Regions from separate parts of the Aerophototrophica crusticola genome, predicted to be linked through region 3. Evidence: predicted binding sites of a transcription regulator. Region 3 holds the regulator's gene; each other region holds the start of a gene.

The links. The regulator LexA, encoded in region 3, represses DNA repair genes until DNA is damaged. The targets are predictions, from matches to a motif close to ATGTTCTANTTTGGTTC.
Region 1: HHL28_RS10530 (ImuA family protein) is a predicted target of LexA. The motif match lies at 4,532-4,548, and genes of this name have one in related genera.
Region 2: HHL28_RS11805 (Y-family DNA polymerase) is a predicted target of LexA. The motif match lies at 3,719-3,735, and genes of this name have one in related genera.

The regions. Positions count from the first base shown of each region.
Region 1 is NZ_CP051775.1:2,152,930-2,163,002, reverse strand. It holds partial or broken gene mobB (molybdopterin-guanine dinucleotide biosynthesis protein B) at 1-45, shown strand, start outside; gene HHL28_RS18590 (MoeA family protein) at 68-604, shown strand; gene HHL28_RS18585 (molybdopterin molybdotransferase MoeA) at 538-1,320, shown strand; gene HHL28_RS10555 (acyl-CoA thioesterase) at 1,365-1,862, shown strand; gene HHL28_RS18580 (hypothetical protein) at 1,882-2,004, opposite strand; gene HHL28_RS10550 (hypothetical protein) at 2,304-2,927, opposite strand; gene HHL28_RS10545 (hypothetical protein) at 3,022-3,561, opposite strand; gene HHL28_RS10540 (DUF4112 domain-containing protein) at 3,602-4,006, opposite strand; gene HHL28_RS10535 (YqaE/Pmp3 family membrane protein) at 4,018-4,245, opposite strand; gene HHL28_RS10530 (ImuA family protein) at 4,586-5,413, shown strand; gene HHL28_RS10525 (GGDEF/EAL domain-containing response regulator) at 6,051-8,309, shown strand; gene HHL28_RS10520 (cell wall hydrolase) at 8,783-9,289, shown strand; gene HHL28_RS10515 (GNAT family N-acetyltransferase) at 9,377-9,835, opposite strand; gene HHL28_RS10510 (alpha/beta fold hydrolase) at 9,896-10,073, opposite strand, start outside.
Region 2 is NZ_CP051775.1:2,409,068-2,417,609, reverse strand. It holds gene HHL28_RS11825 (cation:proton antiporter) at 1-2,276, opposite strand, end outside; gene HHL28_RS11820 (hypothetical protein) at 2,600-2,914, shown strand; gene HHL28_RS11815 (helix-turn-helix domain-containing protein) at 2,933-3,397, shown strand; gene HHL28_RS11810 (hypothetical protein) at 3,480-3,629, opposite strand; gene HHL28_RS11805 (Y-family DNA polymerase) at 3,798-5,102, shown strand; gene HHL28_RS11800 (DUF6504 family protein) at 5,095-5,649, shown strand; gene HHL28_RS11795 (error-prone DNA polymerase) at 5,959-8,542, shown strand, end outside.
Region 3 is NZ_CP051775.1:1,329,308-1,339,380, forward strand. It holds gene gltA (citrate synthase) at 1-1,256, opposite strand, end outside; gene gltX (glutamate--tRNA ligase) at 1,366-2,772, opposite strand; gene HHL28_RS06495 (DUF4131 domain-containing protein) at 2,844-3,749, shown strand; gene HHL28_RS06500 (ComEC/Rec2 family competence protein) at 3,671-4,978, shown strand; gene lexA (transcriptional repressor LexA) at 4,998-5,723, opposite strand; gene HHL28_RS06510 (molybdopterin molybdotransferase MoeA) at 5,904-7,103, opposite strand; gene HHL28_RS06515 (hypothetical protein) at 7,100-7,864, opposite strand; partial or broken gene moaC (cyclic pyranopterin monophosphate synthase MoaC) at 7,877-8,361, opposite strand; gene trpC (indole-3-glycerol phosphate synthase TrpC) at 8,365-9,174, opposite strand; gene trpD (anthranilate phosphoribosyltransferase) at 9,171-10,073, opposite strand, start outside.

The DNA of each region.
Region 1 (10,073 bases), 820 kb from region 3:
GACGTGGACGCCATCGCCGGCTTCATCCTGGGCCATGTCGGTCTGGTCCGTGGGGAGGGCGGGGCTGATGGCCCAGCTCAGCGACGACTGCTTCGCCTTCGGCGGGCCGCTGCTGCGGGTGGACGACGCGGTCGCCCTGGTGCGGGAACGGCTGGCCCCGGTGGCCGGGGTGGGGGAGCTGCCGCTGCTGGCCGGGCTGGGCAAGGTGCTGGCGGCAGATGTCGTCGCGCCCATCGACGTGCCCGCCTTCGACAATTCCGCCGTGGACGGCTATGCGGTCCGCTTCGACGACCTGCACCCGGAAGCGGACACCACCCTGCCGGTCCAGGGCCGGGTGGCCGCGGGGCAGCGGCTGGGGGTGCCGGTAGCCCCGGGCGTTGCCGTGCGCATCTTCACCGGCGCGCCGATGCCGCCGGGCTTGGACACGGTGATGATGCAGGAGGATGCGGTGCTGGGCGACGGCACCGTCACCCTGCGCCCCGGCCTGAAGCGCGGCGCCAACGCGCGGGCGGCGGGGGAGGATGTGGCGAGGGCAGCGTGGCCTTGCCCGCCGGCCGGGTGCTGCGGCCCCAGGACATCGGCCTGGCCGCCAGCCTGGGCCTGACCAGCCTGCCCCTCAGGCAGGCCCTGCGGGTGGCCGTCTTCTCCACCGGGGATGAGCTGGCGGAGCCGGGCGGGGAGCGGGCGCCCCAGGCCATCTATGACAGCAACCGCTTCACCCTCCAGGGCCTGTTGGCCAAGCTGGGCTGCGCCGTCACCGACCTCGGCATCCTGCGCGACAGCCGTGACGCCATCGGCGCGGCGCTGGCCGCCGCCGCCCCGTCCCATGACCTGATCCTCACCTCGGGCGGCGTCTCCACGGGGGAGGAGGACCATGTGAAGGCGGCCGTGGAGGCGCACGGATCGCTGCATTTCTGGCGCCTCGCCATCAAGCCGGGCCGGCCTGTGGCCCTGGGCCAGGTGGGCAACACACCCTTCGTCGGGCTGCCCGGCAACCCGGTGGCGGTGATGGTCACCTTCCTGCGACTCGTCCGGCCGCTGGTCCGGCGGCTGCAGGGGGCTGAGCCGGAGGCGGTCCCGGCCTTCCCCGTCCGCGCCGCCTTCGCCTATAGAAAGAAGAAGGACCGCCGTGAGTATGTGCGCGCCCGCCTCGTCCGCGCCACCGACGGGACCTGGGAAGCCCACAAGTCCGGGCGGGAGGGGGCAGGCATCCTCTCCAGCCTGGTGGAGGCCGATGGCCTGGTTGAGTTGGGTGAGGAGGTAACCCGGGTTGCCCCGGGCGATACCATTGATTATCTGTCCCTGGGTCTGTTGATCTAAGGGCTGGCGCGGCAGAAGCCCGCCCCGTCTCCCAGGGTTCCCACATGGTCGCGTTCCAGGACTCCGACGATTGCTTCCGCTACCTGATGCGTGTCCGGTACGGGGAGTGCGATGCCCAAGGCATCGTCTTCAACGCCCGTTATGGTGACTACATCGACATCGCCGCAACGGAGTTCGTCCGCGCCGTCTGGGGCGGGCCGAAGCAGCTGCTGGCGGTGGGCTATGACTACCAGGTGGTGAAGCAGACCAAGGAATGGCTGTCGCCCGCCCGGTTCGACGACGTGCTGGAGGCGCGGGTGAAGGCCGGCCGGATCGGCACCACGTCGTTCACCCTGGCCATGGAGTTCAGCGACAACGGCACCGGCCGCCCCGTGCTGTTGGCCGAGACGGTCTATGTGCTGGTCTCGGTACCGGACTATGCCAAGGTGCGCGTGCCCGAGGACATGCGCGCCAAGCTGCTGGACGGGGCGCCGGGCCGGGTGGTGGACCACGCCGGCGCCGGGCCCATGCCCGCCTTCCGAAAGATGCTGTCCGGGGTGTGAAGCTTCCCGGCAGGAAGGGTCAGAGCCGCACGCCCTGGGTGGTGAAGGCCTGCTCGGCGGGGGTCTGCACCTCACCCAGGATCACGGCCGCGCCCAGCGCCATCCCCAGCGCGACGATCACGGCGGACAGGAACGCCTTCATCTCCATACCTCCCGGCAAGCGGTTGTTCTTGATGCCGATTTTAGGGGGTAGGGAGGCCGTCCGCAAGGCGCTCGCCATGCTTGCCAATGCCATTGCGGTGGGGACGGGTGGCTCGCACTCCATTGTTTCCCCCGCGAAGGCGGGAGCCCACAGTTTTATGCCACGATGCCATGGGGTGGCGGGTCAAGAACCGTGGACCCCCGCCTGCGCGGGGGAAGCAGGAAAGCAGCGATAACCTTGGTGACAAACGCCGCCGTGCCGACCGACGGCCATCACCGTACAAAGGGCAGAAGCGGCGGTCAGGCCGCCTTGGCCTCGGCATTGTCCTCCGCCACCATGCCCTGCAGGCGCTCGCCGATGCGGGACAGGGTCTCGGTGCGGCGGCGGCGCTCCGCCTCCACGGTGCGCAGCAGGGCGGACAGCAGGTCGCGCATCTGCTGGTTCTCCTCCACCAGCCGGGCCTTCTCCGCCTGCATGCGGGCCACGCTCTCGCGGGCGGCGGCCACTTCCTTTTCCTGCTCGGCGTGGCGGGTGGACAACTCGTTGATGGTCCGCATGACCTTGTCCAGGGCGCGGGCCTCATCCTCGCCCGGGGGCTGGGTCAGCACGGCGCGGGCCTGGGCGATGATCGGCTGCATGGGGCGGGGCTCCTGGGTGGCCGTGGGGGCGTGGGTGTCCGGGGTGTCGGTGGCGGCCGGCTCGGCCTTGGCGGCATCGGCCGCGGGGGCCAAGTCGGTCAGGGTCAGGGGCTCGCCCTCCCCGTCGGCGGGGCCGGTGGGGGCGGGGGTCAGGCGCAAGGGCGGAGGCACCGGGGCCGGGCCGCGGCCAGCGGCGGTCAAGGCCGCGCGCAGGGGGGACTGTTCCGGGTCGGGCTGGGCCTCGCGGCCGAACCGGAACCCAAGCTTGTTGTCGGACATGAACATGGGGGGAGCCTCCGGCGGACAAGGATGCGCGTGCGCAACCGTTGGCCGGGGCTGGTGAAGGCAGGGTTAAGGCAGGGCCGCGGCCCCCGTGACCTTATTGGGCCGGCCGGCGGGCACAGTGCTCCAACACCCGGGAAATCACCTGGTCCGCCCCCTTGGCGGCCAAGGCCTGGGTGGGGCCGTCACCCACCCGCAGTTCCAGCCGCCGCAGCCGTGCGGCACCCAGGGCGGCGAAGGCGCCTTCGTTCCCCGCCAGCGGGATGGCGACGGTGGGCACGTCGGACATCTCGTTCACGTCGCCGGTGCCCTTGAAGGACAGCGGCCTGCCGTCGGCCAGCAGGGTGACGGCGCAGGCCTGCCCCTCGGGGCAGGGGGCCTCCAGATATAGCACCGTCGGCCGGCCCCCCTCGCAGGTCAGGAAGGCCACCTCGAAGAAGTCCACGTCGGGGCAGAGCATGCCGCCCTTGTCCGGCGGCCCCTCCGTCGGCAGGGACCAGGGGCAGGTGTCGTCCGGCGAGCCCGGCGCCAGCAGGTGGTAGGCCTTCACCGCGCCCAGCAGGAGCAGCAGCAACAGGAACAGGGGCAGGGCGCGGTTCATCCGGGCGGCGCGGTGGTGGACGCTCCCCCCACTCAACCCGATCCCTCCGGCCGCGTAAATGCCAGTGTTTGTGGGGTTACCGGCTCGGGTCGCTCTTCATCAGCCGGGCGGCGGCCTGGTCGTCCTGGCGGTCCAGGTGGCGGCGCAGCAGGTCCATGTTCTTCTTGTTGGCCTTGAAGGCCACGTCGAAGATGGTGCCCAGCACGGGGATGCTGCCCACGGCCCAGTCCAGCCCGGTATTGCCCACCATCCGCACCAAGGTGCTGGTGGGCACGCCCACACGTCGCGCCTCCATGATCAGGTAGGCGGAGACAAGGGCGGTCAGCGTGTCACCCGCCACCGGCACGATGCTGGCGATGCCGTCCAGGCCGAAGCGGATGCCCGTGCCAGGGATGCGCCAGCGGCTGTCCAGCAGGTCCGACAGGTCGCGCAGCCGGGCGATGGTGGCCGGGTCAATGGGCTTGGGCGTGTGCCGGGACAAGGCCGCCCCCGTCACTTGTATTTGATGATGACGTACAGGGCGTGGATGATGCCGGGGATGTAGCCCAGGATGGTCAGCAGCACGTTCAGCCAGAACTGCCCCCGAATCCCACCTGCAGGAACACCCCCAGCGGCGGCAGCAGGATGGCGAGCAGGATGCGGACGATGTCCATGGGACCGGGCCTCCTTGGTCTTGGATGTGTTGGGGGAATAACCCTGGGGGAAGGTGTTCGTTCCCAAGCCGGCTATGCTGCGGGCAGGTGTTGGGGGAACGCGGATTTAAAGGATTGAAAGGATTATGCGGGCCCCTTTGTCCTGGCCTGTCGAGTTTGGCGTTCCGGCAGTTTTTAACTGGAGACGCCGCGGGCGCGTTCTATGAAGTTATTTATCGGGAGCTTGCTATGGTTTGTCTGTGCAGGCGTCTGTTCATGTAATTCTGTTGAGTTCTGGAAATCCGTGTTCCCAACACACCGTTCCCCAAGCCGCATGGCCCACGGCCCCTTGACACCCCGCCGCCCCCAAACTAGAACATAACAGGAACAAATACCCTGTTGAGACCAACCCCTGAAAGGCGCCCGCCATGGACGGATTCGCGTCACGCCCGCCCTTTGCCCCGGACAAGGCCCGCCTGCTGGACGAGCTGCGGGAGCGGGTGCGGAGGATCGAGGGGGTGGGGGGCAAGGATGGCACCGCCGTGGTGCCGTTAGGCTTGCCGGAACTGGACGCGGCCCTGCCGGGCGGTGGCCTGCCCCTGGGCGCGGTGCATGAGGTGATCGGCCCCGACGCGGTGCTGGACAGCGGTATCGCCACCGCCTTCAGCGCCGTGCTGCTGGGCAAGCTGGCGGCGGGCCGGGGACCGGTGCTGTGGGTGGCCCGCACCGACGACCTCTACGCCCCCGCCTTGGGCCAGTACGGGCTGCTGCCCCAGGATGTGCTGCTGGTCCAGGCCGCCCCCGGCCGCAAGGGGGAGACGGACGTGCTCTGGGTGCTGGAGGAGGCCTTGCGCCACCCCGGCGTGGGCGCCGTGCTGGGGGAGGTGGGGGAGCTGGACCTGGCCGCCAGCCGCCGCCTGCAACTGGCGGCGGAGGCGGGGGGCGTTCCGGGGGTGCTACTGCGGCTGGGGCCGCGCCGGTTGGAGGCCAGCGCCGCCGTCACCCGCTGGCGGCTAGCGCCCCTTCCCACCCTGGCCCTGGAGGTCACCCGTGACCCCATCCTGCCGGACCTGCCCCGGCTGGGTGCCGTTGCTTGGCGGGTTGAGCTGCTGCGGTGCCGTGGTGGCCGGCCCGGCCTTTGGGACCTGGCTTGGCTTGGCCCGGGTTCCGGGCCGTTCACCGGGCTTCAGGGTCGCCCCGCCCTCACCGAGGCGGGGGAGCCGCTCCAGCGTGCCGGGCAGGGGCTCGGGCCGTAGCGTGTCGTCCAGCTTGCGGTCGTTCAGCGCCGGCTCCAGCGGCCGGGTCGGCGTCCGCACCACCTGATCCAGCCGGTTGGCCTCCCCGCGTAGCTCCCGCGTCTCCCGTTCCGCAAAGGGGTCGAGGCGACCCTGCGCGTCCAGCACCTCCCGCTCCCGCAGGGGGTCGCTCAGGCTGTCGCGGGTGGCCCGCGCCTTTTCCTGCTCCAGCGGCGTCAATGACCGCGGCGCCGGGGAAAAGCGCGTGGAGGTGGACGGCGCCGGTGACAGCAGCGGGTTGTTCTGCGCCGAGGCCGGGACGCTTCCCGCGACCAGCAGGGCGGCGATCAGGGGGATTACCTTGCTCATGACAGGGATATGGGGCTGGGGTTGGGCGATTCGAAGGGCTGATGCCAAGCGCATGAGCCGTTCACTCATGCGCTTGGAGGCCGGCGACCGCCGGCCCGCGGGCTCATGCCCGCGTGAGCCAAGCCCGCGGATGCGGGCGCCCGGCGCCTGAGGGGCCGTTGATCGTTCACGATCAACGGCGCGTGCTATGAGTCATAAACCCGTTCACCTGGTCCCATCCGCCGCAGGCGACAGCCGCCCGTGCCTCTGCTAGAAGGAGAAAGGGGATATCGCCGCTGGGGTAGGGGTGGTGGAGGGGGTATCGGACGAGGACATCGTCTTCGCCGACGAGGATGGGGAAGCGTCGCCGGCCGCCAGCCTGCCATCCTGGCTGGTACTGGTGGTGGACGACGACCCGGAAGTCCACCATGTCACCCGTTATGCCCTGCGCGGCCTGTCGCTGCTGGGCCGCCGCTTGAGCTTCCTGGAGGCCCGCTCCGCCGCCGAGGGCCTCGCCCTGCTGCGGGCCAACCCGGATGCCGCCCTGGTCCTGCTGGATGTGGTGATGGAAACGGACGACGCCGGCCTGCGCATGGCCCGCGCCATCCGGGAGGAGATGGGCAACCACCTGGTCCGCATCATCCTGCGCACCGGCCAGCCCGGCCAGGCGCCGGAGCGGGACGTGGTGGTGCAGTACGACATCAACGATTACCGCTCCAAGGATGAGCTGACGGCCCAGCGGCTCTGGACGTCCGTCGCCACCGCCTTGCGTGCCTATGACCAGCTCCGCGCGCTGGAGGACAACCGGCACGGTCTGGAACAGATCCTGGACGCCTCCACCCGCCTGTTCGGGGAGCGGTCCCTGGACCGGTTCACGGAAGGGGTGGTGCTCAGCCTCCGGTCCCTGGTCGGGGGCGCGCACGGGGTCTTGCTGGCCCGCTGCCCCCTGGTGGCGGGGGAACCGACGGGGGAGCCGCGGGTGCTGGCGGGCTATGGCCCTTTCGGCCCGTCCGGGGCCATGGTCACCTCCCTGCTGCCCGGACCCCTGTCCCATGCGGTGCCGGCGGAGGTCTGCCAGCGCGTGGCCCGGGCCATGGCGCAGGGCGCCAGCGTCAGCGGGCCGGACTGGCACGCGGTCCACGTCGCCGTCTCGCCCACCCTGGCGGTGGTGGTCTATGTGGCCGGGCTGGACCGGCCCTTCGGCCTGGACCCGCGACTGGTCCAGCTCTTCACCCGCACCGTGGCCATCGGCCTGGACAATGTCCTGCTGTTCGAGCAGTTGGCGGAGGACCGCACCCACGACCGGGCCACGGGCCTGCTGAACCGCACCGGCCTCGTGGCGGCGGTGGAGGACCGGCTGGTGGTGGGCAAGGCCGCCTTGCGCCCCCTGGCCGTGGCCAGCATCGACCTGCGCCGCTTCCGCGACATCAACCAGGAGCTGGGCGTGGTCTGGGGTGACCGGCTGCTGGCGGAGACGGCGGTGCGCCTGTCCGCCGCGGCGGGGCAGGGGGCCTGCTGCGGCCGCATCGGCGGCGACCAGTTCGCCATCCTGCTGCCCGACCTGACCCTGGACGACGCCAAGGCCCGGGTGCGAGACATCGTCACCGCCGTCGCCGCCCCCATCCTGCTGGCCGGGCGGGAGGTGCAGCCCCTCGCCACCCCCGGCCTCGCCTGGTGCGACACGGGCCTGGTGGACGCGGAGGAGCTGCTGGCCCGGGCTGAGGAAAGCCTGCAACGCTCCAAGCGCGCCCATGGCCGCCTGCAGGAGGTGGTGGTGGGCGATGAGCCGACGACCCCCGGTCGCCTGAACCTGTCCATCGAGCTGAACGCCGCCCTCAGCCAGAAGCAGTTCGAGCTGTACTACCAACCCATCGTCGCCGCGGACACGCGGGAGGTGGTGGCCTTCGAGGCGCTGGTGCGCTGGCGCCACCCCACCCGCGGCATCGTCACCCCCATCGCCTTCATCCCCACGGCGGAGGAGACGGGCCTGATCGTCCCCATCGGCGCCTGGGCCATGCGGGAGGCGGCCTTGCAGACGGCGGCCTGGACCCGGGCCGCCGGAAAGCCGGTGTGGGTCAGCGTCAACATCTCCGCCGCGCAACTGTCGGAGCCGGGCTTCCTGGAGCATGTGGCCCAGGTCATCGCCGAGACGGGCGTGGACCCCACCCTGCTGAAGCTGGAGGTGACAGAGGGCACCATCATCGGCGACCCGGAGCTGGCGGCGGAGATCCTGACCGGCCTGCGCGACCTGGGCATCCGGCTGTGCATGGACGATTTCGGCACCGGCTATTCCAACCTGTCCTACCTGCAGACCCTGCCCTTCGATTTCCTGAAGGTGGACCGCGCCTTCGTGAAGAGCATGATCGACCGGTTCGAGAGCCGCACCATCCTCCGTACCATGATGGCCCTGGCCCAGCAGTTGGAGCTTGAGGTGGTGGCCGAAGGCGTGGAAAGCCCCGAACAGGCCGACGAACTGGCCCGCCTTGGCTGCCATTTCCTGCAAGGCTTCCTCTACGGCAAGCCCATGCCCGCGGATTTGGCGGGCGCGCTGGTGATGGGCACCCCCTGACTGCCAATAAATGAGGCACCCCGGGCTTGACCCGGGGCCCTTGGGAAAGCCGACGTGCAGATGGCGCGGCAGCGGGGCCGAGTTGTGTGAAAGACGAGCGGCAGCAGGTGTGAATTTTATGAAACACGAAGGGCACGAAGAACACGAGAATTAAGAAGACAACAGCCTTATACTCTCAGACACCGGACTGTTACTTTTTTCTAATGTCCTTCGTGCCCTTCGTGTTTCCAAATTTCCTTCTCCAAAGATCCATCCCTCGATATCCGCAAAAGAAACAGGGGCTTTCGGTGATCTGCACGAAGGGTCCCCGAGGGCCCCGGCTCTCCGCTGCGCTGCGGCCGGGGTGACATCATTTCTTGGCATACACGAAGGCCTTGGAACCTCTCCACCCCCGCCGACGTTCTTCCGCCCGTCTCTTCGGAACCCTTGGCGGAGTGTCGGGCATGTGGGCGCGGGTCCTTGGGCTTGTCTTCATGGTGATGTTGTCCGCCTGCGCCTCCCGCCCGCCGCCGGCCCCGCCGCCCGTGGCCGCCCCGGCCCCGCCGCCGGGCCCCAGCCCGCAGGAGCTGGCCTTCCGCGCGCAGGAGATCGAATGCCTGGCCCAAGCGGTCTATTTCGAGGCGCGGGGCGAGTCGGAGAAGGGTCGCCAGGGCGTGGCGGCGGTGGTGATGAACCGTGTCGGCCATGGCAGCTTCCCCGACACGGTCTGCGGCGTCGTCCGCCAGGGCGGGGAGACGCCGCCCTGCCAGTTCTCATGGTACTGCGACGGCAAGCCGGAACAGGCGAAGGAACCGGAGGCCTGGGCGGAAGCGAAGCGCATCGCCGAGCTGGCCTTCGACAAGAAGCTGCCGGACCCCACCAACGGCGCCCTCTATTTCCACCATCTGGACGCCAAGCCGGACTGGAAGGAGGTCTTCGACCAGACCGCCCGCATCGACGGCCACCTCTATTACAAGCCCCGCAGCCTGGCGCAGATTTAACCTGATCCCCAGCCGCCCCTGGCTCGGGGGCCTGGGCAGGCTCCGCCACATCCGCGGCCGTGGTGGTTCCGGCTAGCTGGCGCCACCCTATAGCTCCAGCCGCATCTCGCTGCCGGGCACGAAGCCCAGCCGCTCATACACCCCGCGTCCCGCCTGGGACGCGTGGAGCAGGACGCGGGAGCAGCCGATCCCCCGCAGGTGTTCCACGGCGCGGGTCACCAACAGGCGGGCAAGGCCCCGCCCGCGCCAGTTTGGCTCCACATACACGCTCCAGACATAGCCGGGGTTGCGCCGGGTCGGCTGGATGACGTCGGGGTAGGGGGTCTGGAAGCGTTGGCAGCAGGCGGACCCCACCGCCTGCCCGTCCTCCTCCGCCAGGAACACGCCCAGGCCTTGCTGCGCCCGCGCCTCCGCCAGCCAGGCCAGCACCAGGGCCCCGGCATCGGCGCGGTAATGGTCCGCCGGGGTGCCATAGCTGTCCCACACCGCCAAGTAATGCCGGACCACCAGCGGATCGTCTTCCGGGATGGCGGCACGGATCGGCATGGTTTGGGGCTCCGGGAGGGAGGCGGGGGCAGATCCCCAACAGCTCCCGGCGCCGTCCCCTCACGCGTGGGCCACCAGCCAGTCCCGCAGGGGTGTCCAGACCCGTTGCTCCGCCCCGCCGCTGACGATCATGCCGATATGACCCAGGGAAGGTGTCCAGCGCTCCGCCCGCGGCACGGCGTCGGCCAAGGCGTTGGCGCTGGCGGGGGGCACGATCCTGTCCTTGGCCGGGACCACC
Region 2 (8,542 bases), 1.1 Mb from region 3:
ATGAAATACATGGCGTCGCCCCGGTCGCCCTTGCGCACCACCAGTTCCCCCGGGACATAGAGCCGGGGCTTCAGCAGCCGCTCGATCCGCTTCACCCGCTCCGGCGCCAGGCCGGCGAACAGGGGCACCTTGGCCACCAGCTCCTGGGTGGACAGGCCCAGGTCCAGCCTGGGCGGCTGCTCGGCGTTGCGGCGCCGCTGGTTCAGTTCGCGGGACAGGTCGCGCAGGATCTCCCGGCTGATCAGCGTCTCCTCGAACAGCTCCTGCAGGGTGCGCTCCTCGAAGCGCAGGCCCGCCCGCACCAGGTACCGGGCCTCCAGCTCCCGCAGATAGGCCGGGTATTGCAGGCGCAGGGCGGCCATGGCCTCCTCCACCGCCGCCAACCGGGCGGCCAGCAGCTCATGCAGGGTGGTGGCCGTGTCCCTGCCCAGCAGGGGCGACAGGCGCTGGCTGGTGAAATGCAGGAGCTGTTGCAGGGCGAAGCGCTGCACGGCCAGCTCGGCGAAGCGCTCCGACAACCCGTTGGCCAGCGGCCGCTCCAGCCCCAGCCGACGGTGCAGCCACAGCCGGGTCCGCATGCCCGGGCCGAAGCGGAGGATGGAGCGGGCCGCCGCCTCATAGCCCTTGCGGCCACGGGTCTTCACCCCGTCCTGCAACCGGCCCACCGCCGCCCCCAGGCTCTGCACCGTCAGGCGGGAGATGACGCCATCGCGGAAATAGCCCAGGTACAGCTCCTCCTCCCGCCGGGCCAGGGTGGACAGGCCGATATAGACCCGGTCCTCGGCGCTCAACGCGCCCATGCTGTCCAGGTCGAGCTGTTCCTGGGCCAGGCCGGCGCCCCGGTCCAGCAAGGGCTCAAGGGCTGGTTCCGGGTCCATGCGGAAGTCGCGGGCGATGCGCTCCACCTCCTGCCGCACGTCGGACAGGGACAGGCCCAGCACGCGGTTGCGCAGGGCCAGCTCCACCGGGGTCAGCCGGTCCAGCCGGAACAGCCGCATCAGCGGGCGCAGGGTGGTGCCCTGGACGAACAGGGTGAACAGGACGAAGCCGGTGACCACCACCGCGACCATGTCCTGGATGTCGTCCGGCACGCGCCGGTTCTCAGACACGGCCAGCGCCAGGGCCAGGGACACGGCGCCCCGCAGGCCGCCCCACAACATCACGGTCTTGTAAGCGCCGGAGATCCTGTCCGCGGCCCCCAGGGCCGTCAGCCCGGGGATCAGGCCGAAGATGACGAGGGCCCGGGCCGCCGTCGCGCCCAGGATCAGCGCCGCCAGCATGATCAGGTGGCCCCAGGTGGCGTTCAGCAGGGTGGGCGGGATCAGCATGGAGGCCAGCAGGAAGATCAGGCTGTTGGCCCAGAAACCCAATTGGGACCAGACATTCTCCAGCCCTTCCCAGCTTTCCGGGCTGATGCGGGTGCGGCCTTCCCCCGCCATGACCAGGGCCGCCGTGACCACGGCCACCACGCCTGAGACGCCCAGGTAATGCTCGCCGATGATGAAGGCCAGGTAGGCCAGCGCCACGGTCAGGGTGATCTCCGACTGGGCCTGGTTGCGCATGGGGGTCACCAGCCAGCCGATGGCCTTGCCCAGGCCCCAGCCCACCGCCAGCCCGCCGGCGAACTTCACCAGGAAGTCCCCGCCCGCCGCCACCGGGTCCATGCTGCCGCCGGCGGTCAGCATGCCCAGCAGCAGGGTGAACAGCACGATGGCCGCCGCGTCGTTGAACAGGCTCTCCCCCTCCACCAGGATGGAGAGGCGGCGGGGCGCGCCGATGTCGCGGAAGATGCCCACCACCGCCGCCGGGTCCGTGGTGGCGATGATGCTGGCCAGCAGGAAGCAGACCACCAGGGCCGTGCCCGTCGCCTCCCCGTGCCACAGGCCCCAGACCCCGTACATGGCCAGCCCCGCCAGGGCCGTGCACATCAGCACCGCCACCACGGCCAGCAGCAATACCGGCCCGAGGTCGTCCATCAGGCGGCGCACGTCCACGCTCAACGCCGCCTCGAACAGCAGGACCGGCAGGAAGATGTAGAGGAAGGCCTGGGAGCTGAGGTCCAGCTCCCCCACCGCCACCAGGAAATCCCCCGCGAAGCCGAAACCGCCTGCCTCCGCCGACCGGCCGGCCACGTGCAGCAGGGTGCCGATGCCCACCCCCGTGGCCGCCAGAAGCACCGTGTAGGGCAGCCGAAGCCGTTGGGCCAGCGGGGGCAGCAGGCTGACCAGGACCAGCAGGCCGGCGACGGCGAACAGGGTGTAGACGAGGCTGTCCATCCGGCGGTCTGCCCTTCCTTCGGTGTCACGCGCCCATGGTGGCCGCGCGACGGGGAAAAGCTATTCCCCCGCCCCGGCCGCGGCAAGCGGCAGCCAGACAAGCCCCACCATTGTGGCCCGCATGGGGCAGGGGGCGGCTTTCAGGGGAGGCCGTCTTGCCCCCGGTCAGACATGCCCGGGAAGGACGGCTGGGAACAATCGCCGTGAAAGTAGCCTGCAGCACACGGATTACGATACTCTGGGATAGGTATGGGGCTTGGGCTGCCATGGTGAAGAGCCCTTGATCACCGCCGCCGCTCAGCCTATCATCGTGACAGGTGATCATGGACCGCAAGAAGGCCGAGGCCCATATCAGGTTCCTGGCAGAGGTGGACCGGATCGCCTTGACGGCCCACGCGATGGTACGGAACCCCGGTGCCGGGAAACAGCCCCTGACGCGGGAACAGATCAAGCGTTGCCTGATCCACGGCTCGGTCGTCGAGGGTCCTGTGCCCGACCTGCGGGAGCCGAACGGGTGGAAGTTCACCATGCGGCGGTTCCGGACCGGTGAGGCGCACGAGGTTGCCGGGGTCTTGGTCGTCGAACGGAAAATCCTGGTGATCACCGGCTACGAGTGGGTGAAGCCGGGACGCGCATAGGCTGGGGAAGCAGGGATCATGGCGAAAGCGGTTGGCGCGGACCGGCACCATTACCTGGAAAGCGGCTTGGATTATGTCTGGCTGTCCACCGGCTTCACGCGGGAGGAGACGGCCCATGGCCCCGCGGTCATGGTCGAGAACGCGACGGCCCTGGACCGGGCCATTGCCCTCGTCATCATTCGGCGCCGGCGGCACCTGACGGGGCAGGAGGTGCGGTTCCTGCGGGGCCTGATGGACATGACCCAGGAGGAGTTGGGTACCCTCCTGGGCAAGGACGCCCAGTCCGTCGCCCGGTGGGAGAAGTCCAAGACCAGCATCCCGCCCACCGAAGACAGGGCCCTACGCCAGATCTTCCTCGAGCATGTCGGTGAGCGGCAGCCCTTCACGGAGACGGCCCGCCAAGTCTCTGCCATCCGGGATGATGTTGGCGCCCTGATCGCGACAGGCACCGGCAAAGGCCAGTGGGCCGTGACCGAGGCCTGATGGCCATGCCAGCGCCGGGCCCGGTCCCCTGTGCGTGGCCGTGCATGTATCCGCAAGCTTGGCCCGGTGTTGGCTGCCCCCCCTATGCCTTGCCCAGAAGGCGCAGGATGGAGTGGGTCACGCCGTAGAGCAGCAGGACCATGATGCACAGGTAAAAGACCTTCACCCCACGGTCGAGCTTGTCCTCCGGTGGGCGGGCGGGGGTCTTGGAGTCGGGTGGGGTGGGGGGCATCCGGCTGTCTCCTCCGTCCTCTGGTGATGCTCCAACAGCGCCGGCCCCCTCCCTTGGCAGCGGCATCTTGACTCTCCCCCTTTTGCGGTATGTTCTTGTTTTGTTCTGTTCTTGTTGAGGCTCGGGTCCCGAGGGGGCCAAGGGGGCCAAAGGGGGAAGTACCGCGCCATGTCGCCCGCCAGTCCACGCCGCATTCTGTCGCTCTGGCTGCCGTGCCTCGCCACGGACCGGTTGCGACGCCGCCTGGGCACGGACCCGGGCCGGCCGCTGGTGGCCGTGGCGGCGGAGCGGGGACGGCTGACCGTGGCCGCCGCGGACCGGCTGGCCCAGGCCGCCGGGGTGGGGCCGGGCCTGCCCCTGGCCGACGCCCGGGCGCTGGAACCCGGGCTGGCGGTGGCGGATGCGGACCCGGCGGGCGATTCGGCGGCGTTGGGCCGGCTCTGCGACTGGGCCCAGCGCTATACTCCCGTGACCGCCATCGACCCGGCGGAGCAGGTGGTGCTGGGGGCCGGCGGGCTGTGGCTGGACGTGACCGGCTGCACCCACCTGTTCGGGGGGGAGGCGGGACTGCTGGAGGACCTCGCCCTGCGGCTGGAGCGGGCGGGGCTGGAGTCGCGCGTCGCCATCGCCGACACGGCCGGCGCGGCCTGGGCCCTGGCGCGGTTCGGCGGGCCGGAGCCCTGGCCCCTGATCGCCCCGCCGGGGGACCAGGGGCTGCTGCTGGCACCCCTGCCGGTGGCCGCCCTGCGCCTGCCTGCCATCACCGCGTCCGGGCTGAAGCGGGTGGGGCTGCGCCGGGTGGGGAACCTTGCCGCCGTGCCGCGGGCCGCCCTGGCCGGGCGCTACGGGCCCCTGGTGGCGCAACGGCTGGACCAGGCCTTGGGGACGGCGGAGGAGGCCCTGTCCCCCCGCCGGGCCGTGCCGCCCCATGTCACCCGCCTCGCCTTCGCCGAGCCCGTCAGCACGCCGGAGGACATGCGCCGCTGCCTGCAGCACCTGCTGTCCCAGGTTTGCAAGGGGCTGGAGGCGGCCGGGCAGGGGGCCCGCCGGCTGGTCCTGTCCGCCTGGCGGGTGGACGGCGGCATCGACACCCCGCCCCAGCTGCTGGAGGCCGGCACCAGCCGCCCCAACCGCGACCCCGCCCACCTGCTGCGCCTGTTCGAGCCCAAGCTGGACACGCTGGAGCCCGGCCCCGGCTTCGAGGTCATGGCCCTCACCGTGCCCGCGGCCGACGACTACCACCCGGAACAGGCCAGCCTGCCCCCCGCCGCCCTGAAACCCCCGGCCCCGCCGGCCAACGTGGTGCGGTTCCCTCTCCCTGGGGAGAGGGTGGCCCGGCCACAGGCCGGGACGGGTGAGGGAGGTGGTAGCAGCAACAAATCCCCCTCTCCCCCCGGGGAGAGGGTCGGGGTGAGGGGGTGCCGGAAGCAGGCCGACTGTCCCCTCTCCCCAGGGAGAGGGAAAGGTGGCTGACCTCAACACCCTGCCCTGGACCGGGCCCCTGCGGCCGGCCAAGCCGGTGCGGGTGCGGCGGGTCTCCCTGGCGCCGCCGGTGCCGGAGCTGGTGGACCAGGTCGGCTCCCGCCTGGGTCTGGCCCAGGTGCGCCGGCCCCTGCCGCGGGAAAGCTGGTGGCCGGAGCGGGCGGTGGATTTGCGCCCGGCGGATGCCCCCGCCGACAAGGAGGACAGCCCCGCCGGGGAGCCCCGCCCCTGGCCTGCCGACCGGCCGCGCCCGGTCCGCCTGCTGCGCCGGCCGGAACCCATCCAGGTGACCGCCATGGTCCCCGACGCCCCACCCGCCGGTTTCACTTGGCGCGGCACGCCCTACCGCGTCCGCGTGGCGGAGGGGCCGGAGCGGCTGTCGCCCGAATGGTGGCGCCGCCTGAACCAGCCCGACGCCGCCCTGCGCGACTATTACCGGGTGGAAGAACAGGGCGGCCGCCGCTTCTGGCTATACCGCCTGGGCCTGTTCGACGACCCGGTGCCACCGACCTGGTACCTGCATGGCGTGTGGGGGTGAGGGCACTATGGCTCACGCCCGTTCCTGTCATGACTCCGGCACTTTGGTAGGCCGAACCGCCGTACGACCGTCCCCTCCCCCAGGGGGCAGGGCTATCGCATATGGCGCTCGACCCGCTTCCGCCCGGCAAACATCGAACTCTGCTAAGCGCGTTCCGGGCAGAATCGCTATCCGAAGAGCGGTTCCAAATGCACGGAACGTACTTGGGATTTTCATATGCGATAGCCCTGCCCCTCTGGGGGAGGGGACGCCTGTACGACGGTTCGACCCTTGTGATGATCGGAAGGCTGACAAGGGTGAGGGGCAAGCATGACCCCCTACGCCGAACTCCAGGTCACCACCAACTACAGCTTCCTCGAGGGCGCCAGCCATGCGGAGGAGCTGGTGCTGACGGCCGCTTCCATGGGCATGCGGGCCATCGGGGTGGCGGACCGCAACACCCTGGCCGGGGTGGTGCGGGCGCATGTGGCGGCGAAGACGACGGGCTTCCGGGTGGTGGTGGGGGCGCGGCTGGACCTGACGGATGGGCCGGGCCTGCTGTGCTTCCCGCGGGACCGGGCCGCCTATGGGCGGCTGTCGCGGCTGCTCAGCCTGGGCAAGCGGCGGGCGCCGAAGGGGGAATGCTTCATCGGCCGCGACGACGTGCGCGACCACGCGCAGGGCCAGGTGCTGGTCCTGCTGCCGCCCTGGGAGGCGGACGCGGGCTTCGAGGCGGACTTGGCCGATTACCGCCACCGCTTCGGTCGCGACCTGTACCTGGCCCTGACCCATCGCTACCAGGGCAGCGACGCGCGGCGGCTGGCCTGGCTGGCGGGGTTGGCGGCCCGGCACCGGGTGCCCACGGTGGCCACCAACGACGTGCTGTACCACCACCCGGCCCGGCGTCCCCTGCAGGACGTGATGACCTGCATCCGGGACGGGGTGACCATCCAGACGGCGGGTTTCCGGCTGAACGCCAACGCGGAGCGGCACCTGAAGCATCCGCGGGAAATGGCCCGCCTGTTCGCCGCCTATCCCGACGCCCTGGCCCGCACGATGGAGATCGCGGAGGCCTGCCGCTTCAACCTGGACGAGCTTCGCCACGAATACCCGGAGGAGGTCGCCCCCGGCGGCGACCCCCAGGCGGTGCTGGAACGGCTGACCTGGGAAGGGGCGGCGGACCGTTATCCCGACGGCGTGCCGGACGACGTGGCCGCCCAGCTTCGCCATGAGCTGAACCTTATCGGGGAGATGAGGTACGCGCCCTTCTTCCTGACGGTGCATGACATCGTGCGTTTCGCCCGCAGCCAGGAGATCCTCTGCCAGGGCCGCGGCTCCGCTGCCAACTCCGCCGTCTGCTACTGCCTGGGCATCACCTCCATCGACCCGGTGCGCTCGGGCCTGCTGTTCGAGCGCTTCATCTCCGCCGCCCGGAACGAGCCGCCGGACATCGACGTGGATTTCGAGCATGAGCGGCGGGAGGAGGTGATCCAATACATCTATGGGAAATACGGCCGCGACCGGGCCGGCTTGGCCGCCACGGTGATCTGCTACCGCGCCCGCGGCGCGATCCGTGAAGTGGGCAAGGCCATGGGCCTGTCGCTGGACATGGTGGGCCGGCTGGCCGGCTCCGTCTGGGGTTGGGGAAAGGAGGGCATCGACGTGGAGCATGCCCGCCAAGCCGGGCTGGACCCCGACGACCCCCTGCTGAACCGGACCATCGCGCTGGCGAAGGAGCTGGTGGGCTTCCCCCGCCACCTTTCCCAGCATGTGGGCGGGTTCCTGATCACCCGCGGACCTTTGTCGGAGATGGTGCCCATCCTGAACGCCAGCATGGAGGGCCGCACCAACATCGAGTGGGACAAGGACGACATCGAGGCGCTGAACCTGCTGAAGGTGGACGTGCTGGCCTTGGGCATGCTGACCTGCATCCGCAAGGCCTTCGACCTGATCGACCGGCATTACGGCCGGCGCTACGACCTGGCCAGCGTGCCGGCGGAGCAGAAGCCCGTCTACGACATGCTCTGCAAGGCGGACAGCCTGGGCGTGTTCCAGGTGGAAAGCCGGGCGCAGATGACCATGCTGCCCCGCCTGCGCCCGAGGAGGTTTTATGACCTGGTGATCGAGGTCGCCATCGTCCGCCCCGGCCCCATCCAGGGCGACATGGTCCACCCCTACCTGCGCCGCCGCCAGGGGATCGAGCCGGTAACCTACCCTTCCGCGGCGTTGGAGGCGGTGCTGGGCAAGACCCTGGGCGTGCCCCTGTTCCAGGAACAAGCCATGAAGATCGCCATCGTCGCCGCCGGCTTCAGCCCGGAGGATGCCGACCGGCTGCGCCGGGCCATGGCGACGTTCAAGAAGTATGGCGACGTCAGCAGATTCCGTGAGCAGTTCATCAACGGCATGCTGGAGCGCAACTACCCCCAGGACTTCGCTGAGCGCTGCTTCAAGCAGATCGAGGGGTTCGGCACCTACGGCTTCCCGGAAAGCCACGCCGCCAGCTTCGCCCTGCTGGTCTATGTCTCCGCCTGGGTCAAGTGCTTCCACCCGGACGTCTTCGCCTGCGCCCTGCTGAACAGCCAACCCATGGGCTTCTACGCCCCCGCCCAGATCGTGCGCGACGCGGCGGAGCACGGGGTGGAGGTGCGGGCGGTGGACGTGAACCTGTCGGATTGGGATTCGCGGTTGGAGGATGATGTAGGTCGGATTAGCGGCGGACGCCGCGTAATCCGACGGCAATCGGCCGCCCCCGGTGCGTCGGATTACGGCGCTGGCGCGCCTAATCCGACCTACGGCACGCTCCCCCTCCGCCTCGGCTTCCGGCAGGTCAAGGGCCTGGCCCAAGAGGAGATGGACCGCCTCACCCTGGAACGCGCGCTGCATGGCCCCTTCCGCGACCCGCGGGACCTGTGGC
Region 3 (10,073 bases):
GGACGACCGATCTTCTGGACCGGATCCTCGATCATCTCCTTCCACTGGCTGATCCAGCCCACGGTGCGGGCCAGGGCGAACAGCACGGTGAACATGCTGGTGGGGAAGCCGATGGCCTTCAGGATGATGCCCGAATAGAAGTCCACGTTCGGGTAGAGCTTCTTCTCGACGAAATACTCGTCCTGCAGGGCGATCCGCTCCAGCTCCACCGCGATGTCCAGCAGCGGGTCGTCCTTGATCCCCAACTCGGCCAGCACCTCGCTGCAGGTCTGGCGCATGACCTTCGCCCGCGGGTCGAAGTTCTTGTAGACCCGGTGGCCGAAGCCCATCAGGCGGAAGCTGTCGTTCTTGTCCTTGGCGCGCTTCACGAACTCCGGGATGCGGTCCTTGTGGCCGATCTCGGTCAGCATCTTCAGCACGGCCTCGTTGGCGCCGCCATGGGCGGGACCCCAGAGGGACGCGATACCGGCCGCGATGCAGGCGAACGGGTTGGCGCCGGAGGAGCCCGCCAGGCGCACCGTGGAGGTGGAGGCGTTCTGCTCATGGTCGGCATGCAGGATGAAGATCCGGTCCATCGCCTTGGCAATGACCGGGTTCACCTTGTAAGGCTCACACGGGACCGCGAAGGTCATGTGCAGGAAGTTCTCGGCGTAGCCCAGGTCGTTGCGCGGGTACACGAAGGGCTGGCCGACCGAGTACTTGTAGGCCATGGCGGCGATGGTCGGCACCTTGGCGATCAGCCGATGGGACGCCACCATCCGCTGGTGCGGGTCATTGATGTCCGTGCTGTCATGATAGAAGGCCGACAGGGCACCGACCACGCCGCACATGATGGCCATTGGGTGGGCGTCGCGGCGGAAACCGCGGAAGAAGTTCGCCAGCTGCTCATGCACCATGGTGTGGCGCGTGATGGTCTGCTCGAACTTGGCCTTCTCCGCGGGGCTGGGCAGCTCACCGTTCAGCAGCAGGTAGCAGACCTCCAGGAAGTCGCTCTGTTCGGCCAGCTGCTCGATGGGGTAGCCGCGATGCAGGAGGATGCCCTCGTCACCGTCGATATAGGTGATCTTCGACTCGCAGCTTGCCGTGGACGTGAAGCCCGGGTCGTAGGTGAAGCAGCCCGTCTCTGCATAGAGCTTGCGGATGTCCATGACGGCCGGCCCGGTGGAGCCGTGCTGGATCGGCAGGGTGAAGGTCTTGCCGGTTCGGTTGTCGGTCAGGGTCACCGTGTCAGCGGGGTTTGCCGTCGTCTGGCTCATGTCGGCACGTCCTCAAGCATCGGGTCGCGGGGCCGGGCCCCAGGGGGTTCTTCAAAAGCGGGCGGAGTGTAGTGCTGCGTCGCACCGTTGGCAACGCAGCTGCACCATTTTAAGGACCGTTCTTGACATCTTCCATGCGCGACAATGTCTCGTCCTTTCCAAGGATTTCCGCGACCTCGAAGATCGGCGGGGAGACTGTGCTGCCGGTAAGCGCCGCGCGAAGCGGCTGGGCCACCTTGCCCAGCTTCAACCCGCCCGCCTCGGCGAAGTCGCGCACCACCTGCTCCACGGCTGCGGCGGTCCAATCGTTCAGGCCAGCAAACTTCTCCGCCAGGGTGGCGAGCTGGCCCCGGGCCTCGGCGTTGAGCTGGGCGGCGGCCTTTTCGTCCAGCGGCAGGGGCCGGGCGCGGAACAGGAACAGGGCCCCGTCGGCCAGCTCCACCAGGGTCTTCACCCGCGGCTTGAAGCCAGGGATGGAGCGCAGGAACCGGTCCCTCTCCGCCTCAATCAGCGCGCGGCCCAGCTTCTGCTCCACAAAGGGCGTGGTCAGGGCCACCAGCCGGGTGTCCTCCGCCTCTCGGATATAGTGGGCGTTCAGGTTCTCCATCTTCGCGAAATCAAGTCGCGACGGCGAGCGGCCGATGCCCTCAAGGTTGAACCACTCGATGGCCTGGGCGGTGCTGATGATCTCGTCATCGCCATGTCCCCAGCCCAGCCGAAGCAGGTAGTTGCGCATGGTCTCCGGCAGGAAACCCATGTCGCGGTAGGCGTCGATCGCCAGTGCCCCGTGGCGCTTGGACAGCTTGGCCCCGTCCGGCCCGTGGATCAGGGGGACGTGCGCGAACTCCGGCGGGGTCCAGCCCATGGCGTGGTAGATCTGGAGCTGCCGGAAGGTGTTGGTCAAATGGTCGTCGCCGCGGATCACATGGGTCACACCCATGTCATGGTCGTCCACCACCACCGCCAGCAGATAGGTGGGCGTGCCGTCGGAGCGCAGCAGGATCATGTCGTCCAACTGGGTGTTCTGCACGGTCACGGTGCCCTGGACCTTGTCATGGACCACCGTCTCCCCCGCCTGGGGCGCTTTCAACCGGATCACCGGCTTGGTCCCTGCCGGAGCCTCGGATGGGTGGCGGTCGCGCCAGCGGCCGTCATAGCGGGTGGGCAAGCCCTTCGCCTTCTGCTCCTCGCGTAGCGCCTCCAGCTCTTCCGGCGTCGCGTAGCAGTAATAGGCGTGGCCGTTGGCCAGCATCTCCCGCGCCACCTCGGCATGGCGGTCCTTGCGTTCGAACTGGCTGACGGCCTCGCCGTCCCAGTTCAGCTCCAGCCAGCTCAAGCCGTCCAGCAGGGCGTCCACCGCGGCCTGGGTGGAGCGGGCGCGGTCCGTGTCCTCAATCCGCAACAGGAACTTGCCGCCATGGCGCTTGGCGAACAGCCAGTTGAACAAGGCCGTTCGGCCACCGCCGATATGGAGATAGCCGGTGGGCGAGGGCGCGAAGCGGGTGACCACGGTCATGGCTGACACAATCTTGTCGTTAGGTGATAGCGTGTGCGGAGGCTGGTTTAGCACAGCGGAAGCCCTCGTGCATGACCCAGGTGACGCGCTCGCACGCCCATAGGCCCCGCCTCCCGGACTGGGCGGACCCGATTCTGTTCCGGCTGCGTGATACCGGCGCCCGACTGGCGGACACACTGGCGCGGGAGCGTCAGCGCTGGGCCCTGTGGTTGCCGGTCATGCTCGGGGTCGGGATCGGCGCCTATTTCAGCCTGCCGGTAGAGCCGCCAGCCTGGTCAGGCCTTGTCCTATTGGTTGCGGCGATCGGGGCGGCATGGGCGGCCGATGGTTGGGGTCGGTTGGCCGCCGGGGCCCTGCTGGCCTGCGCCCTCGGCTTCACCAGTGCCCAGGTGCGGAGTTGGTCGGTGGCGGCACCGGTGCTCAAGGGGCAATTGGAAGCTTCCGGCATCGAAGGCCGCGTGGTGGATGTGGAGCGCCTGGACGAGGGGGCGCGTGTCCTCCTGGATGAGCTTTCCGTCCCTGGACTGGCACGGGAAGCGACACCGGGCCGGGCCCGCGTCCGGCTTCGGGCGGGTGACGTGTTGCCGAGCCCGGGCCAGCGCATCCGGGTCTTCGCCGTCCTGCAACCGCCGCCGGCGCCGGTTGAGCCCGGCGGCTACGATTTCCGTCGGCACGCATATTTCTTGGGGATCGGTGCCGTCGGCTTCGCCCTGGGCCATGTGGAGCCCCGGCCCGGCCCGCAGCTGACCTGGACCGGGCGGTTCGGCGCCTTTCTGGAGGGGGCGCGCCTGGGTATTGCCGACCGGGTGGGGATGCGGCTGGAGGGGGCGGAAGCCGCGGTGACGACGGCCCTGTTGACGGGTGAACAAGGGGCGATCCCCCCGACGATCTGGTCGCCATGCGCGAGTCGGGGCTTCAGCACCTTTTGTCCATCTCCGGCCTGCATATCGGGCTTGTGGCCGGCTTGGTGTTTCTAAGCCTTCGGGCGCTGCTGGCCCTGGCCGAGCCCGTCGCCCTCCGCTTCCCCATCAAGAAATGGGCGGCCGTGGCGGCGCTGTTGGCGGTGCTGGCCTACATGACCCTGGTGGGCGCGGCCGTGCCGACACTGCGCTCCGTCCTGATGACCGGCGTCATGTTGCTGGCCGTCTTGGCGGATCGAAACCCGTTCTCCATGCGGGTCGTGGCCTTGGCCGCGGCGGCAGTACTGCTTTTCCAGCCGGACGCCATGCTGGGGCCGAGTTTCCAGATGTCATTCGGGGCCGTTGTTGCCCTGATCGCCGCCTATGAATGGGCCCAGCCGCGCATGGCCGCATGGCGGATGGGCGCCGGCCCGCTGCGGAAGGCGATGCTCTATGTCTTCGGCGTGTGCCTGACGTCCTTGGTGGCAGGCACGGCAACCATGCCCTTCGCCCTTTACCATTTCCAGCAGGTGGCCAACTACGGCTTGCTGGCAAACCTTTTGGCGGTGCCGGTGACCAGCTTCTGGGTGATGCCCTGCGGCCTGCTGGCATATCTGCTCATGCCACTCGGGCTCGAGGGCTGGGCCGTGGAAGGGATGGGGTGGGGTATCCGCTTCATTCTCTGGACGGCCCATGCCGTGGCGGCCTTGCCGGGAGCGGTGCTGACGGTGCCTGCGGTGCCCGTCTGGGCCTTGGCATCGGTGACGTTCGGTGGGCTTTGGCTGATGATCTGGTTGCGTCCCTGGCGCATGGCGGGGTTGGCAGGGATCGCCCTGTTCGTCCTGGCGATCCCGCTCTCCCCAAAGCCGGACCTGCGCATCAACGACTCCGGAAGCCTCGTCGGGCTTCGGATGCCCGATGGTGGGCTGCTGCTCTCCAGTAGCCGCTCCGGCCGGTTCGAGGCGGCGGAGTGGCAGCAACGGGATGGCCTGGAGGGAGAGCCGAAGGCTTGGCCCAAGGCAGGGACATCAGACGGGGTCGTTCGTTGCGACAGCCTTGGATGCCAATATCGCCGGAACGGCAAAGTCATCGCGCTGGTGTGGCGTCCCGAGGCGCTGATGGAGGATTGCCGCCGCGCCGACCTTGTCATCGCGCCAAAGCTGGAAGCGCGGCAGTGTCCGGCCCCCCTTGTGATTGACGCCCTGGATCTCGCCCGGCGTGGCGCCCATGCTTTGTCCATCGGTGAGGACGGCCGGGTGACCCTGGAATCAGTACGGCCGCACCCGGGGGCGCGGCCGTGGAACTGAGGGAACGTGGGGCAGGGGATCAGTGGTAGCGGCGCAGCAGGCCCACCAGCTTGCCCTGGACGCGGACCCGGTCGGCGCCGAACACCCGCGTCTCATAGTTCGGGTTGCAGGGCTCCAGCGCGATGGAGTTGCCCTTGCGGCGCAGGCGCTTCAGGGTGACCTCCGCCTCATCCACCAGGGCGACGATGATGGTGCCGTTGTCGGCCCCGTCGCAGCGTTGGATGATTACGGTGTCGCCGTCCAGGATGCCGGCCTCCACCATGCTGTCGCCGGCCACTTCCAGGGCATAGTGCTCCCCGCCGCCCAGCATGCTGGCGGGAATCTCGATGCTGCTGCTGTTGTCGCGCATGGCCTCGATGGGCAAGCCCGCGGCGATGCGGCCATAGAGGGGCAGGGACACCGCCTCCGTATCACCCTTGGCCTCCCGGCCGGTGAGGTTGGCGCGGAAGTTGCCGGCGATCACGTTGGGCCGGAAGCGCGGGGAGGTCGCCGGCTCTGCCACCTTGGGCGTCACCACCCCGGGGCTCAACTGCTCCGGCAGGCGCACCACCTCCAGCGCGCGGGCACGGTGGGCGAGGCGGCGGATGAAGCCCCGCTCCTCCAGCCCGGTGATCAGACGATGGATGCCGGATTTGGACTTCAGGCCCAACGCGTCCTTCATCTCATCGAAAGAGGGGGACACGCCGCCGTCCTTCAGGCGCGTGTTGATGAAGAGCAGCAGTTCCTGTTGCTTGCGCGTGAGCATATCGCCCCCTGGTGTCGTACCCCGACTTATCTGTCCCACAAGATATAGAACAATCCCGGAACGTCAAGCATATGTTCTAGGTGTGTTCACGATTTGCGTCAAGGTATGACGGGGAATTACGTCGAAGTCGTGACAAAGACGATTCGGTGCGGCAGCTGGTCCTATGACCTGAGACTCGGATCAGACGTCGTCCAGGGGCAGGACTTCCACAACCGTCCCGGCAGGGGCAGCGGGCGCGTGGCGCGCGCGGAGGACCAGCCCGTCCGCCCAGGCGAGGCGGCTCAGCATGCCGCTGTCCTGCTTGGGGAAGGGGGTGGCGACGGGCATGCCGTCGGGGCCTGGGGCGAGGGTGGCCCGCAAATAGTCCTCCCGCCCGTCATTGGCCGGTAGGTCCGTGCCCGCCACGGCGCGGATGAAGCGCGGCTCGGCCTGGAGTCCCAGCAGGGCCAGCAGCAGGGGCCGCAGGAACAGCAGGGCGCAGACCAGGGAAGAGACGGGGTTGCCCGGCAGCCCCAGCACCGGCATGCCGTCCAGCCGGCCGAACATCAGCGGCTTGCCCGGGCGCATGGCGATCTTCCAGAAACCCAGGTCCAGGCCCCGGTCGCCCAGGACCTTGCGCACCAGATCATGCTCCCCCACCGACGCGCCGCCGCAGGTGACCAGCAGGTCGGCCCCGCGGGCACCGTCCAGGGCCTGGGACAGGGCGGTGGCCTCGTCCCTAGCGATGCCCAGGTCCAGCGGCTCCCCGCCCAGGGTCTTCACCAGGGCGGCGATGGCCAGGGCGTTGGAGCTGACGATCTGGCCGGGGGCGAGGGTATCGCCGGGCATGACGATCTCATCCCCCGTCGCCAGGATGGCGACCCGCGGCCGGCGGCGCACCTTCAGCCAGGGCACGTTCATGGCCGCCGCCAGGGACAGGTCCCGCACCCCCAACCGCCGCCCGGCCTTAAAACCGACGACACCGGCGGCGAAATCCTGCCCCGCCGGCCGGACCCAGCGGCCCGGGCCGGACCCGTCCTTGACCCGGACGGACTCGCCCAGATCGTCGCAATCCTCCTGCACCACCACCGTGTCGGCCCCGTCCGGCAGGGCGCCGCCGGTGAAGATGCGCACGGCGTCCCCCGGCCCCAGGGTCCCGGGGAAGGGCTGGCCCGCCGGGGCGCTGCCGATGCGGCGAAGCTCCACGGGCAGGGCCTGGATATCCGCCGTCCGCACCGCCCAGCCGTCCATGGCGGACACCGCCAGCGGCGGGTGGGTCAGCCGCGCCGCCACATCCTCCGCCAACACCCGCCCCAGTGCCTCCGTCAGCGCCACCTGCTCCGCCGGGAGCGGTACTACCCCGGCCAGGATGCGGGCGCGGGCCTCGGCGACGGGAATCATAAGGGCGGCTCCACCGCATCGATCAGTCCAAGAAGAAACTTGGCTTCACTTTCCGTGATGTTTTCAAGGGCTCTGTCATCATAGCCACAACTCAAGGGCGAAATGGAGTAGTTCTTGAATATGAAACGGAACAAGCGATGGAACTTATTCGAAAGGTAAATTGGATATACAATCGATCTCAAGTTTTCCTTCTGGCCATCTTTATAAACGTATATTTCTCTGTATGCGGATGCTTCCATTTGAGTCAAATTTGTTTCGACATTTATATATGTAAAATCTGGCACAGAGCCATACATTTTGCTTATAATTGGACAATCAAATTCTCTTGCCATCAATCCAGCATCCAGCATTGCCTGCACTAGGCCATTGATTGGCATGTAAGATACCAAAAATTCTTCCAGTTGTTTGGAGCAAGATTTATTTGTTTGGGAAAAATCTATTACAATTGCAAAACTTTCTTCCGGAATTGATTCAAGGTTCAATCGCACTAGTACAATGTGAGTGAACTTTTTGCTATCGCGAGCGGCAATCAAAGCTTGAGTCAGTAATGTCCTACCCGGCCCGTAATTCCCAAGTGAATCCAATTTCATCATCAAAGCTGACGCATTTGGTTGCCCATTGTTCACTGTTACGGCCAATGGAATGCATTCACGGTTTAGGAAAATACTGTTGAAATACAGCAGCAGTGGAAGCAGCGACACGCCTGCCAGAAAGCCAGCCCCGGCAAAGAAGACCGCCTTTGGCCACCGCCGCTTGCCCACCCCTGGTCTCCATTATTCCGCGGTAAACGTCCCACTCTTCCCCCGGCCTTGTAGGCCAGGCGGATGTCGGAGATGGCCATGGCTTTGTCCACGGCCTTGCACATGTCGTAGATGGTCAGCGCGGCGACGGAAACGGCGGTGAGCGCCTCCATCTCCACGCCCGTCCGGCCCTTCAGCTTCACCGTGGCCTCGATGTCCACGGCGTCTCGGGCGGGGTCCAGCGTGAACTCCACGGCCACCTTGGACAACAGCAGCGGGTGGCAGAGGGGGATCAGGTCCCAGGTCTTCTTGGCCGCCATGATGCCGGCCAGGCGGGCGACCTGCAGCACGTCGCCCTTGGCCATCTGCCCGTCGCGGATCAGCGCCAGGGTCTCCGGCTTCATCGTCACGGTGCCGCGGGCGGTGGCGACGCGCTCCGTCTCTTCCTTGGCGGAAACGTCCACCATGGCCGCGTTGCCCTTGGCGTCGAAATGGGTCAGGCGGTTCTCCTCGCCCATGGCTCAGGCCGCGTCGGTCAGGGTGGCGGAAAGCAGGGCGCGGGTCGCGGCGGTCACGTCCGGCTTGGCCATCAGCGATTCCCCCACCAGGAACCGCCGGGCGCCCACCTTGGCCAGTCGGGACAGGTCGTCCGGCGAGTGGATGCCGCTCTCCGCCACCAGGGCGCGGCCGGGGGGCACCATGGCGGCCAGGGCCTCCGTCGTGGCCAGGTCCACGGCCAGGGTCTTCAGGTTGCGGTTGTTCACGCCCAGCAGCCCGCCGGGCAGCCTCAGGGCCCGTTCCATCTCCGGCGCGTCATGCACCTCCACCAGCACGTCCATGCCGTAATGGGTGGCGGCGTCGTACAGGTCGCGGGCCAGCGCGTCGTCCAGGGCGGCCATGATGATCAGGATGCAGTCGGCGCCCAGGGCCCGGCTCTCCGCCACCTGGTAGGTGTCCACCATGAAGTCCTTGCGCAGGCAGGGCAGGTCCACGGCGGCCCGGGCGGCCTGGAGGTAACTGTCGTCCCCCTCGAAGTACGGCACGTCCGTCAGCACGGACAGGCAAGTGGCCCCGCCCGCCTTGTAGGCCTTGGCCAGGGTGGGCGGGTCGAAGTCGGCGCGGATAACGCCCTTGCTGGGGCTGGCCTTCTTGATCTCCGCGATCAGGCCCCAGCGGCCCACCCCCGTCACCAGCTCCAGCGCCCGGGCAAAGCCGCGGGGCGGGCTGGCGGCACGGGCGGCGGCGTCCAGAGAGGCGAGGGGGCGCACCACCTTGCGGCGGGCCACATGCTCCCGCTTGTCGGCGCAGATGCGGGCCAGGACGTCGGTCATTCGCTGATTCCCGGGGCGTGGGTGATGGCGACAAGCTGGTCGAGGGCCTTGGCTGCGGCCCCGCTGGCGATGCTTTCCGCCGCCAGGGCCACGCCTTGCTTGAGGTCCCCCGCCTTGCCGGCGACGATGAGGGCTGCCGCCGCGTTCAGTAGCACGATGTCCCTGTAGGGCCCCGTCTGCCCGGCCAGCACGGCGCGCAGGGCCACGGAATTGGCCTCCGCGTCACCGCCGCGAAGGTCGTCGGCGCTCGCGCGGGGCAGGCCGGCATCTTCCGGGGTGATCTCGAAGGACCGAACCGTGCCGTTCTTCAGCTCGGCCACATAGCTGGGGCCGGTGGTGGTGATCTCATCAAGCCCGTCGGAGCCGTGGACGACCCAGGCCGCCTCCGACCCCAGCCGGCCCAGCACCTCGGCCAGCGGCTCCACCCATTGCCGGGCGAAGACGCCCATGAGCTGCCGCTTGGCCCCCGCCGGGTTGGCCAGCGGGCCCATCAGGTTGAAGATGGTGCGGGTGCCCAGCTCCACCCGCGTGGGCGCCACGTTGCGCATGGCCGTGTGGTGCCGCGGCGCCATCAGGAAGGCGATGCGAGCCTCCCACAGCGCCTGGCGGACCAGGCCGAAGTCCGCGTCCAGGTTCAGGCCCAGGGCGCCCAAGACGTCGGCCGCACCCGATTTGCTGCTGATGGCCCGGTTACCGTGCTTGGCTACCGGCACGCCGCACCCCGCCACCACGAAGGCCACGGCGGTAGAGATGTTGTAAGTCCCGGCTGAATCGCCGCCGGTGCCGCAGGTGTCGATGGTGCCCGGCGGCGCCTCAATCCCGATCACCTTGGAGCGCAAGGTGCGGGCGGCACCGGTGATCTCCGCCACCGTCTCCCCACGCACCCGCAGGGCCATCAG